Regions from separate parts of the Dehalobacter sp. DCM genome, predicted to be linked through region 1. Evidence: riboswitches for the same ligand, from Rfam matches in the RefSeq annotation. Region 1 holds a riboswitch; the other holds the start of a gene.
The links. Region 1 has a riboswitch for cyclic di-AMP ahead of LPY66_RS06795 (quaternary amine ABC transporter ATP-binding protein). Riboswitches for the same ligand answer to the same signal wherever they lie in the genome.

Region 1 (6,547 bases):
GCTGAATTTCATCCGTTCTACGGCTTTTAAGCATAAATTTGCTTACATCTAATTCATTACGGAGCGCTTAATTCTTACCGATCCACCCGTTGACGACATCGCTATTTTCGTTAATCCATTTTTTAGCTGCCTCAGCCGGTTCCATCCCCTCATTGATCAGCCCTTCCAGACTGCCGATCTGCGCATCGGTCATTTTAAACTTTTTAAGCATGGTTGCCACATCCGCTTGCTTGCCGCTGAATTCTTTATTGGCGAGGATATGAATCTCTTCCGCTTCACCAAATTCTCCCTCCGGATCATCAAGATACTTCAGGTCATATTTGGCAAACATCCAATGCGGACTCCAGCCGGTAATGGCAATCCACTCATTTTTGCCGTAGGCCTTATCCATTGCCGCCATCATCGCCATTTCACTGCCCTGTACCACGTCATAACCCAAATCATAGGTCGTATTAGCCCTCACTGACGCTTTCATAATACCGGCACCGGGATCGATTCCGATTATCTGCTTATTGAATTTGCTTCCTTCATCCTTTAATTGGGCAATGGAATCAATCGTGACATACTTTGGTACGACAATCCCTATCTTAGCCTCTTCCTGATACCAGATCCCGTAGTCTTCCAGGCTATCCTGATATTCATTCCAGTATGTCTCGTGAGTAATGGGCAGCCAGGCATCCATGAAGACGTCAAGATCCCCTTTGCTTAAACCAACAAAAAGCGGTGCCACATCAAGCTGAGTCAGTTCCACCTGATAGCCTTGATCCTCCAAAATTACTTTCCAGAGATTACTCACTGCCACACATTCAGCCCAATTGACATAGCCAATGCTTACAGTTCCTTTGTCCGCTGCCTGCCGGGTAGATGAACATCCGGCTGTAAAGCTTACAACAAGAACGATGATCATTGTGAGTACCAGCAATTTGCGCCCTTTGAATAAGTGCATCATACCATTTTCCTCCATGTTCTTTCTTTATTTATTATTATCCGGACAGTCTTTCTCTGTCTCATGATCATGATGATTGTCATGATTCCTTTTTCTGATCCGTCGTTCTTACCGAACGACCGATTCCTTGAGAAAGTCTGTCCAAAATAATCGCCATGATCACGACGGCAACGCCATATTCAAATCCCATCCCGATCTTAAGCTGTCCTATTGCTTCCAGCACGCCTGCGCCAAGTCCGCCGGCACCGATCATCGCGGCAATCACCACCATGGATAAGGATAGCATCATTGTCTGATTGATACCGGCCATAATGGTCGGTAATGCAACCGGAAGCTGAATTTTCCAGAGAAGCTGCCTTGGGTTTGACCCGAAAGCCTCACCAACCTCTACTAAATCCTGTGGGACCTGGCGGATACCCAGATCGGTGAGTCGGATAGCCGGCGGCATGGCAAATATAACGGTGGCGAACACTGCCGGCACCTTTCCTATGCCAAAAAAGAGCAAAGCCGGAATGAGATAGACGAACGAAGGCATTGTCTGCATCACGTCCAATACAGGGGTAAGCACCCGATGGAATCCGTCGTTTCTTCCCGCCAGAATCCCCAGCGGTAAACCGATGACAATCGATACAATCGCCGAAATGATGACTAAAATCAGGGTATCCAGAAATGACGGCCATAGCTTCAGATTATAAATGAACAGCAGCCCGATAACTGTTCCAAGAGCCAGTTTCCAACCGTTGGCCCGCCAAGCCAAGACAGCAAAGATCAAAATAATTACCCACCAAGGAATCGCCGCCAGCCCATTTCCAAACTCACGGACAGTCCGGCTGAAAGCGTCGGAAAAAACGTCCAGACTGTTTCCGAAATTGGTTTGCAGCCAGGCAACACCCTGGTCAATTAGTTTTGCCAAAGGGAACTTAGTCATTGTCTTCACCCCGCTTCTGAGCGGCAAGCGCCGCAAGGACGGATCCCCGCACGATGATGCCAATTAATTTCTTTTCCTCGCTCACCACGGCCATCGGCAACTTACTCTCGGCAATAATACCCAGCGTATCCTGGACAGGGGTATTTTCGTAAACCACCGGCCCCTGGGCAAGTTCGATATCATTCAAACTGGATTTCCCGTCATTACGGGCGTCAACCGCCATATCGACGGTAATCAGTCCCTGATAATTCTTTTCCTTATCCACGACAAAGACGCTGGACAGCCCATGCTCCTTCATAATCCTCAGCGCAACTCCGGGTCCGTCACGCAAAGTGATCAACGGCTGGGGCTTCTTCATCACATCCCCGGCCGTCAAGATCCTACTCCGGTCCACGCCACGCACAAACTTAGCCACATAATCGTCGGCGGGATTGGTAATAATTTCTTCCGGAGTACCGACCTGTACTAAAGCACCGTCTCTGAGAAACGCAATACGATCGCCAAGCTTGAGCGCTTCATTTAAATCATGGGTAATAAACACAATGGTCTTGCTCATTTTTTGTTGGAGACTTAACAGTTCGTCCTGCATTTCTTCTCTGATCAACGGATCAAGTGCACTGAAAGCCTCATCCATAAGCAAAATATCGGCATCGTTGGTTAACGCTCTGGCGAGTCCGACCCGTTGCTTCATCCCGCCGCTGAGCTGATCCGGATATTTGTTTTCCCAGCCTTTGAGACCGACCAGCTCCAGCATCTTATGCGCTTTAACTTCCCTGTCCTTTTTGGCAACCCCCTGAACTTCCAATCCATACACCGTGTTTTGAAGAACCGTACGGTGGGGAATTAACGCAAACTGCTGAAAGACCATGGCCATCTTTTCCTGGCGAATCTTTCGTAAATCCTTCTCTTTCAACTTCGTGATCTCAATACCGTCAATAACAATGGAACCGAAACTTGGCTCAATCAGCCTATTCAGACAGCGCAGAATCGTTGATTTCCCGCTGCCGGAAAGTCCCATGACGACAAAGATTTCACCCCGCCTGACCGCAAAACTGACTTTATTGATGCCAACGGTCTGTCCGGTTGCCTGAAGAATATCGACTTTGCTTTTTCCTTGTGCCAGTAAGTCCAGTGCCTTCTGAGGGCGGGAATCAAATATTTTGATTAAATCAGTCACTACAATTTTCTCTAAGGTTTGATTCATATTACCACCATCCTAAGACAATAAAATACACCACAGAGAAGTTCTGTAGTGCTAGTAAAATACAAAAAAAATATAACCTTAATAAAGGTCCGATAAAGCTTGATTTTATCACCTTCTCTTCCAACGCTTACGAGATTAGCTGACGGATTCGGGTCGAAAGAATTAACCCTACCAGAGCAGCAGCTCCGGATTCACCCCACGTGTTGGGTTTCCCGTTCCATTTGGATTCAGCGTATTCCAATATTCATTTATAGTCATCCGTTTTTAGTCCATCACCTCGCTTCACAATGGGCAAGCGCGTCTAAGGATCTAACAGTAATCGAACATGTGAGAGAATGAATTACTATCATTTGCTGTATTTTTTGAATAGATCATCCAAAGCTTCCCGTAATAAAAAGGCCTCAGTCTTTTCCATCTCTTTTGCCATTTCTGAAAGACGATCAATTTGGGTCTTGGTAAAATAACTGGATTTAAGCACCATACTTTCAACTTCGGAAAGACATACTTTATTCTTTCCGAGTTTTTTGGCCCTGAATAACGCACTGTCCGCCACTCGAAATAGTTCGATCCCATTTTTGGCATCTCTTGGCCAGGAAGCAATGCCAAAACTGACCGTGACATAGATATCTTCCGACTTTTCACCATCGGAGAAATTAAACGTGTTGTCCGATAGATAACTCCGTATTTCCTCCATTTCCATCAGGCTCCGTTCAGCGCCTTTTCCAACAAGCAGAATCATAAATTCATCACCCTGCCGTGTGATTAAATCAGCTTCAGCGAGATTATTCGTCAAAATGGTGATTAATTTATCAATGATTTCATCACCGATTTTTCGGCCAAGGGAATGATTGATACTGGCTAAATTGTCAATATCCGCCGTGACGATACTGAAAGGTCCTTCTCTGTCGCTTATCATTTCGTTTACTTTTTTTATAAGGTCTTCCTTTGTTGTTAATCTGCTTACCATATTTAAAACCTCTCCTTAGTGAATAAATATATTAAATTTATATATATATGTCAAGGTATATATATTTTTTTAATACATGGGTTGACATATAATACCTGACAACTTATTATATAAATCAAAGTTGTAGCATTTATATTTTGTCAAAAAAAAAATATGAAATGACTAAAATAATCGTGCGCAAAATAATTTCTTCCATAGTAAAGGAGGTAGAAGAAATGAACAGACAGCGAGAAACGTTATTCCCGCAAGTAAGCAATGACGACTGGTATGATTGGCACTGGCAAATGGCCAATCGCATCACAACCCAGGAAGATCTGCTCAATGCGTTTTCCCTTTCATCCGGGGAGGCTGAAAATATCGCGCGGTGCCTGAAAAATTTCCGCATGGCGATAACGCCCTACTACCTTTCGCTGATTAATCCCAATGATTCCGAAGACCCAATCCGCAAGCAGGCTATTCCCTCAATCCAAGAACTTAACACATGCACCTGTGATCTTATCGACCCGCTGCACGAAGAAGCAGACAGCCCTGTACCCGGTTTGACCCACCGTTATCCGGACCGTGTTCTGCTCCTGGTAACCGATCAATGCGCTATGTATTGCCGGCATTGCACTCGAAGGAGAATGGCTGGCCAGAGTGATCACGCTTTGCCGTTGAATCAGTTTAAGCTTGCCTTAGAATATATCCGCTCTAATCGTCAGATTCGCGATGTCCTGATATCCGGCGGCGATCCTTTGACTCTCTCGGATGAACGTTTGGATTTCATATTAACCAGTTTGCGCGCAATTCCTCATGTTGAAATTATCCGTATCGGCACACGAACACCGGTGGTCCTTCCGATGCGGATTACAGATTCATTCCTGACGATGCTTAAAAAGCATCACCCGGTATGGATTAATACCCATTTTAATCATCCGGTGGAGTTAACAATGGAAGCCCGTACTGCGTTAAGCAAAATAGCCAACGCCGGTATTCCGCTTGGCAACCAGTCGGTGCTGCTGAAAGGAATTAACGATTGTCCGACAATCATGAAAAAACTGGTTCATGAGCTGGTAAAATGCAGGGTTAGACCCTACTATCTATACCAATGCGACTTATCCACGGGTATCGAGCATTTTCGTACTCCCGTCAGTGTGGGATTAGAGATAATCGAGATGCTCCGAGGACATACCTCCGGCTTTGCCGTACCAACGTTTGTTGTGGATGCGCCGGGCGGCGGCGGCAAAATTCCTCTGCAACCCAACTATTTATTGTCTCAGTCCAGTGAAAAAATAATCCTGCGCAACTATGAGGGCGTGATCTGCGTTTACGATGAGCCCGAGAATAAAACAAACCGCTGTAAAACATGCTCTGATCCCTGTCTCGCGTCAAAATCCCGCCAAATAGGTCTGGGCAAATTGCTGAGAGGTCAAAAAATCAGTCTGACCCCTCAGGAAAATATGCGCATGGAGAGAAGAGAAAAAAATAATACAGCGTATCGAGGTAAGATCCATGCTCACATCAAATAGTATTCGAAGCACCAATCCCTTCATTGATAGGCGAAATAAACGCCTCGTCCTGGACGGATATGCTGAAAAAGCCATTCCGGCCCTGAGTCAAAAGCTAATCCAGACAGCCTTTACCAATGATTTGGAGAAAATATGGGTCTGGGCTTTACCGGCCGATGTTCCTATATATTTGCAGCAGGGCTTTCAAATTGAAGGCAGTCTCGTTCAGAACAACGAAGAAAATTTCTCAGTCAGCCTGGCCTATTATGTGAGCCAATCACGTTCCTATTCCAACAATTTTGCTGAAGAAGACAAACTGTTGTATTCCGTTCGAAAGGATCCTATCCAGCCACTCACGCCTTTGCCTGCCGGGATGAATCTTCTCCTTTTGGATGAATCCTTTGTTTCCCCAATATCCGCTTTACTGACCCAGACGTTTGCCAGTTATCCTACGCCTGTAGAAGATACGGATTATATACACACGTTATTTCAAAAAGGTGACCTGTTTGCCGGTGCAATCGATGATGGCAAGCTTGTTGCTGTTGCAGCCGCTTATCCTGATCTGCGGCTAAGACGCTGTGAGATGACGGACTGTGCAACACTAGAAAACTATCGGGGTCTTTCGCTGACCCTGCGTTTGTTAGAGATTCTTGAAAACGCAATTAAGAACAAAATCCAAAGTCCTTTGCTGTTCTACACATTGGCACGTGCGCAATCCTACGGTATGAACCGGGTATTTCACAAGCTTGGCTATCGCTGTCAAGGCCGTCTGATTAATAATTGCCATATAGGCGGTGCCTATGAAGACATGAATTTGTGGGCAAGAATATAAACTCAAGAATATACTCTTGCTGGCATCGGCTGTGTAAGTTAGTGATCACTATTTGAAATAACCCATCAGGTGACTTTTTCAACCTGATGGGTATTCCTTCTTGGTTAAAGATATTCTATTATTTCGTTAGTTCGACCTTCCTGTATCCGCCAAAATCCTTGGCCATCTGGGCGTAAATATCTT
Region 2 (6,547 bases), 820 kb from region 1:
CTATATGGTCAAAGTCTCGGCAGAACAAAAACCATATCGCAAGGCGGTGATCGAGACCTATGGCGGAAAAGTCATACCTTCACCTTCCGACACCACAGAAATCGGCAGAAAGATTTTATCAGAAAACCCCGGAACCGGCGGCTCGTTAGGCTGCGCTATTTCCGAAGCAATCGAGACAGCCGTGAAAACACCGGACTGCCGTTATGTTCTGGGCAGTGTACTCGACCATGTTCTCCTTCACCAATCCATCATTGGTGAAGAAACAAAAACCGCCTGCGAAAAGTATGACATTCAACCGGATATGATTATCGGCTGTATCGGTGGCGGATCAAATTATGGCGGTTTAGTCGGGCCATTTATGGGCGATAAGATTAAAGGCAAGAATAACATCGAATTCATTGGTGTCGAGCCTGCCTCCTGTCCGTCTTTGACCAGAGGAAGATACGCCTATGATTTTGGTGACACAGGAAAAACAACACCTCTCATTAAGATGTATACGTTGGGATCCGGCTTTATTCCCTCGCCGAATCATGCCGGAGGTCTTCGTTACCACGGTATGAGCGGCATCGTATCCAAATTGTATCATGACGGTTATATGACAGCGCGTTCTGTGGAACAAACCAAAGTATTTGACGCTGCTACCCTTTTTGCTCGCTCTGAAGGTACTTTACCTGCACCGGAATCTGCCCATGCCATACGGGGGGCTATTGATGAAGCTATCAAGTGCAAAGAAAGCGGCGAAAAGAAAACCATACTTTTTGGTTTAACCGGAACCGGCTACTTTGATATGGCAGCCTATATGAGTTATAATTCCGGAACCATGACGGATTATGTTCCTTCAGATGAAGATCTCGAAAAAGGATTTGCCACTTTGCCTAACGTCAACTTATAAATATATTACATCATGTTGCATAGGCAGCCCAGTTTGCTTAAATATCGCAATCCATAGAAAATCAAATAAAAGGCTTTTCAGGTATTCTTTAACCTGAGAAGCCTCTCTTATTTTTATTTTTGGCAGGACATTTTTTTTCGTCGTCGAATATATATAAATTAATTAAACTATTATAATTAAGAGATTAATTGAATACGAGCTGAGTCCGGGATGTTTTTCCCGGAACGGGGGATATTAAATTCCAATGGGGTGAATCGCGAACAACGCGTAGGGCTTAACCTTTAGTCCGAATCCGTCAACTAACCTCGTAAGCTAAGAAAGGTGAAACTGGGATGCGTTTTAAACAGTTTGTTCAGGTATGTCTGAGCAAGGTGAGAAACTCATGGAAATCACCGCGAATAATCGGTGGTTTATTTATTTCTCTGTTGTTTATCGGATCGTTTGCTTTTTATCTGGCAAAACCGATCCATGTGGTTGCTGTAACAGTCAATGGTCAGAAAATTGGATTTGTTTCCGATCAAAATACCGGAAATGACCTGATCAAAAAAGCTGCTTCGGGATCCTATATTGTCACCTATGACGACGTTACAGTAAACAACGCGGAATATCTGCAAAATTCGCTGAAAAAAAATAATCTCGAAACAAAACTAAATCAGTCCTATGCGGCCTATGAGTTGGAGATCGATGGATCCGTTGTCGCGGTTGTACTGTCGGCTGCGGACATTGATACGATCCTCCAAAGATATGAAAATTACTTTAACGCACCTTCCGCTACGAATGTCGTTACTGAAACCACTATCAAAGAAGCGGTTACTTCTAATCTGACAACTGTATCTTTAGACCGTATTCAATCTCCGGAACAGGTATTAAACGATTTAATCGACAAAAAAACTCTGACCATTATCTGCAAAGGAACCGAGACGACAGAAGAAGCGATACCTTATAGCACCATAACCAAGAAAGACTATACCCTTGCCTACGCGCAGAAGAAAGTCATTACCCAGGGCAGCAAAGGTCTTAAATCGGTAACCACCAGCTATGAACAACAAAACGGTAAAATAATCAAGCAGCAGGTCATTTCCGAAAAAATAGTTAAAAAGGCTGTCGATGAAGTTATTGCTGTCGGGCCGTCCGCCCGGGCCCTCACCGTCGCCTCAAGTGCTTCGATCAGTGGCCGAAGTTATTCTGATGTCGTTGATTATGCCTTAAGTTATGTTGGTTCACCGTATGTTTTTGGCGGCAGCAGCCCGAAAGGTTTTGACTGTTCCGGTTTTGTCATGTACGTTTATAAGGCAGCCGGGGTTAACCTTCCCCATTCATCATTTGCCCAGTTTGCTTCAGGAACGTCAGTAGCCAAAAGTGATCTTCAGCCGGGTGATTTAGTCTTCTTCTCAACTTATTCTTCCGGTGCTTCCCACGTTGGGATATATGTCGGCAGCGGAAAATTTGTCCACGCCTATAATTATTCATACGGTGTCACCGTTTCCAGTCTGAGTTCTCTATCTTCACGTTACCTTGGCGCCAGACGGTATTAACCAAGGTAACCCGTCATTATAAATAGCTGACTTATCTCCTCTTTTACTCAAAACACCGTTTCTGTGAAGAAATGGTGTTTTGCTTGTAATTTCCACTCAAATCAAGTATAGTGTTAACAATATAAAAATTTGTTATTTTTCTAATCAATTGCCTGGTTTTCGGAGGAGAAACACATGAATAAGAACGTGACCCTGAAAGTATCCATACTATCTATTTTTTTCTTAAATATGGCACCAACTCTAGTAATTCCGGCACTACACAGACTTTCTGCCGCTTTCCCGGAAATTCCTTTCAGTACCATTGTACTGGCCCAAACCTTGCCCTGTTTGTTGATGATCCCGGTCGCTCTCATCTCCGGGGCTTTAGCCGGAAAGAAAGTAAAATTTCGGACAATGAATATTATCGGTATCATTCTATTCATTATCGGAGGCATTACCCCCTTTTTTCTGAGTAATTTCACATCTATCTTGCTTTCAAGAGTGTTATTTGGGATCGGTATCGGCATTATTTCCCCGATGGGAAATGCTTTAGTGCTTAAGTTTTATCATGGACAAGATCGCGTTAATTTAGTAGGCATCGGTAATGTTTTTGTTATGAGCGGCGGCATTATGATGCAGTTAGCCAGCGGGTTCCTCTGTGCTATCAGCTGGCAATACACATTTTTAGTACACCTAATCGCGATTATTCCTCTTCTGCTTGTGATCCTACTTCTTCCCGAACCCGATAAAGAGATAGAAAACGACCACCATAAAGAAAAACTGCGTATGCCCTTTGCTGTCTACGGCTATACCCTAATGTTCGGTATCATGGTCATGCTAAATTATACGATGGTGCTGAATATATCCACGATAATGGCTGAACGCAGCCTAGGTTCACCGGCCTTAGCCGGACTCGTTCTTTCTCTGTTTACAGCCGGCGGCATGCTTGCCGGGTTGGTGTTTGGCAATGTCTATAAATTAACTGCCAAATATACTATTGCTTTGGGCCTCCTCATTACCGCCGCTGGCTTAGGATTCGCCGATTTTGCCGGGAATATAATTATCTTCGCTCTCGGATCATTAGTCACTGGTATTGGTTTCTCCACCGTCATGCCGGCAGTTATCGTCGAGATTGGTGCGATCGCGCCCCCTGCCAGTATTGGTATGGCAACGGGCATGGTGATCGCCCTTATGAACGGCGGTATGTTCTTTTCCCCCTATTACATGGCATTGGTGCAAAATATCTCCAGTCAAAACAATGTCTGGTTCCCGGTATGCGTATCGATGATTCTCTTAGTGATTGGTGCGTTTCTTCTTATCTTCTATCAATATAAACAAACGCCCAGTCCAGAAAGACAAAATAGTTCTATTTCTTAAACTACTTTGTCTTTCATAAAACAACTATAGCTTTCCAGCGGCCCAACCTATCATCCATAATATTGAAATCTGAAAGCGGATCCCGGTGTCCGCTTTTTTTCTTTTATCATCTGTTTCTAATCATAATTTAATAATTATTTGGTAAGCTGACTACTAAAGGGGGTATTGATTTGGAAACATTTGCTTTAGTCATAGCGATTATCTTGTTTATTGCCGGCCTTGTAGGTACGGTGCTACCAGTGCTGCCCGGTGTAATACTCATTTATGCCGGTATGCTCATATACGGATTCATGACACATTTTACAACATTGCATGCCTATTTCTTCATCCTGCAAGCGCTTGTCGTCATTGTTTTGTTTATGGTCGATTACTTTGCTTCAGCGATTGGCACCAAACGCTTTGGTGGGAGTAAGCAGGCGGCTTGGGGTGCTGTTATCGGGACAATTTTAGGAATTATCGTATTTGGACCTCTGGGGATTGTTATCGGTCCTTTCGCGGGCGCCGTCGTCACAGAACTTATTCGCGGCACAGAACTCAATAAGACCCTCCGGGTTGGTTTTGGTACCCTGATTGGTGTCCTCGGCGGCACAGCGGTAAAAGTTACTGCAGAAATCATTATGATCGCCTATTTTTTTCTCAAAATCTTCTAAACAAATGTACGTCTTGAGGATAATCGAATATGAACAATTTCTAAGCCTGTTTGGATTATGGACAGGCTTAATTTCCTGAACGTGACAAAGCGGCGCAACAAAACTTTATGCTTAGTTGCGCCCCCTCATAACATAAATAGCAAGAAACAGATGTTAATGCTCTACAAACTGTATTTGCAGTCCATTTGGATCTGTTACAAAGAAAAACTAGAAATTCAATGAATCCTCCATATTCAGTACATTGATCGTCGTCCAGCAAAATCTCATATGCTTTACCCCTTTCCAAATCAAAATAGTGTATTCATTCAGAAATTGTATCGTTTGATTATAACAGCCCTGTTAAGCGGATGACCGTCAGAGCTAAAATGGCGACGATCGTCGAAATCACCACGTAGATAAGATTCCAGCGCGGTCCTATTGTTGCTGGTGATACACCAGTCAAGCCGGAAATACCTATGACCATAGCACCGGACGGAGATACGGTAATCCCCATCGCCCAGCTCATGGCGAGGATCACGGCCATATACGCCGGACTGATATGATACGCGGCAGCATGGATCGTACTGCTGAAAATAGCAACTGAGATGATCGGGTGAACACCGATTACTGATAATATGACGGTAATGAAGATAATTGCATATGATAACAGGATAATATTCTCTCCAATGAACAGATCAAAAAAACCAGGCACTATATTGCCGATATGGGAGTAAGCGATACTCGTTGCAAGTAATCCGGCTCCCATAAATAGAATGATCTCATTCTTTAACTTTGGCAAACTAACGCGATAATATTCCTCCTTCACCGCCTTGCGCAAATCCGGAAGGCGTTTAATCGTCCCCATCCATAGGAACGGGATAACCAGGGAGGCCATCGACACAACAGTAATTGTTTTGATTCCGGTTAAATGGGATATAACTGCTATTGACGCAATTAATATTATCGACCATACTGCTAATTCAATTAGTTTTTGCCACTGTCCGGCCGGTGCAGAAAGTGCGATATCCTGATTCAACGTGCTGCTTTCCTTGATATTTATTTGTTCCAAATCATTTCTACTTTTTAATCTATTTCCTTGCTCCCATTGATTGAGACCTAATCCAACGATCCCGCAGAGTATACCGCATAAAAGTGCGTACGGGAAAAAATGAATCCAATCCGTTCCGGTAGCTTGAAGTACTAATGCCACAGCAGCAGTTGTTGGTGCCCAGATTGTACACGTCGTAAACCCCCTGCTTAACGCAGAACTTAACAACTTTATATTTTTGCTTCTTGCACTGGCTTTGCTGATTTGATAAACCATAGGAACCACAGCCAGATTGACCAGTATCCCGACAAAAGTCGATAAAAAACTAACGAGCAAATAAAAGCGGGTATCTGTATTGACGTAAAGTTGGAAAGACCGCTGCAAAGCATCAAAATAACCGCCATGTTTGAAGGGTATCCCAATCAGCGGCACCACGGCGAACATAACTACAAGGTATAAATTTTCTTCAAGGGCGTGTGTCCACACACTAAGTGGCGCTTTATATGCGACTAAAAGAATGATGCCTGCAAAAAATGTGACATACGCAATGATTTTTGAAGAGCCGGAAACAAACGGAAAGCTCAGGATAATGATCATGACCAGTAATAGCATAATGATCAGATTAAGCAAAGGTAAGCTCAAGAAAACATTACCCAGATATAACACCGCAAGGGCGAAAGTCAATATACTGCGAAAAGCAGTTAGCGCAGGCATATTAAAGGCTCCTTTGTCGACTTCATCCAATTAACCATATATATATTATATAGATTAACTTCACATCGAACAAAGGGTTTCTTTGAGTAAATTACAGAGTACTAGTGCTGAGTCCCCGTTTCGGAGACCAAAGAACTTTTTTTCTGGAGTATAACCCACGGCTGAAAACGTTCCCTTGACGTGATCGTGTGTAATTGATTTAATCGGTCCTTTTTTATAGTCCCTTGATATTCTTCAATTAATGCGACAAGGGGGTCCATATTCTCGAAAAAAACCGTAATAATATCCCCAGTATAGGCTTTCTCCAAAGCATATTCCAGGGCTTCGACCTCATTAGGTATGATCGTCATATTATATTTCTCGCATCCGGCTT

Region 2: linked by a shared signal. The riboswitch ahead of LPY66_RS10495 (NlpC/P60 family protein) and the one ahead of LPY66_RS06795 (quaternary amine ABC transporter ATP-binding protein) in region 1 are both predicted to bind cyclic di-AMP.

Annotation. Positions count from the first base shown of each region.
Region 1 covers NZ_CP092282.1:1,436,828-1,443,374, reverse strand. Annotated here, with positions in the region: gene LPY66_RS06805 (glycine betaine ABC transporter substrate-binding protein) at 68-949, opposite strand; gene LPY66_RS06800 (ABC transporter permease) at 1,026-1,874, opposite strand; gene LPY66_RS06795 (quaternary amine ABC transporter ATP-binding protein) at 1,867-3,078, opposite strand; cyclic di-AMP (ydaO/yuaA leader) riboswitch at 3,187-3,321, opposite strand; gene LPY66_RS06790 (GGDEF domain-containing protein) at 3,425-4,045, opposite strand; gene ablA (lysine 2,3-aminomutase) at 4,261-5,553, shown strand; gene ablB (putative beta-lysine N-acetyltransferase) at 5,537-6,364, shown strand; gene LPY66_RS06775 (iron ABC transporter substrate-binding protein) at 6,483-6,547, opposite strand, start outside.
Region 2 covers NZ_CP092282.1:2,258,134-2,264,680, reverse strand. Annotated here, with positions in the region: gene LPY66_RS10500 (TrpB-like pyridoxal phosphate-dependent enzyme) at 1-892, shown strand, start outside; cyclic di-AMP (ydaO/yuaA leader) riboswitch at 1,080-1,221, shown strand; gene LPY66_RS10495 (NlpC/P60 family protein) at 1,225-2,427, shown strand; gene LPY66_RS10490 (MFS transporter) at 2,602-3,783, shown strand; gene LPY66_RS10485 (DUF456 domain-containing protein) at 3,954-4,433, shown strand; gene LPY66_RS10480 (C4-dicarboxylate ABC transporter) at 4,759-6,174, opposite strand; gene cphA (cyanophycin synthetase) at 6,276-6,547, opposite strand, start outside.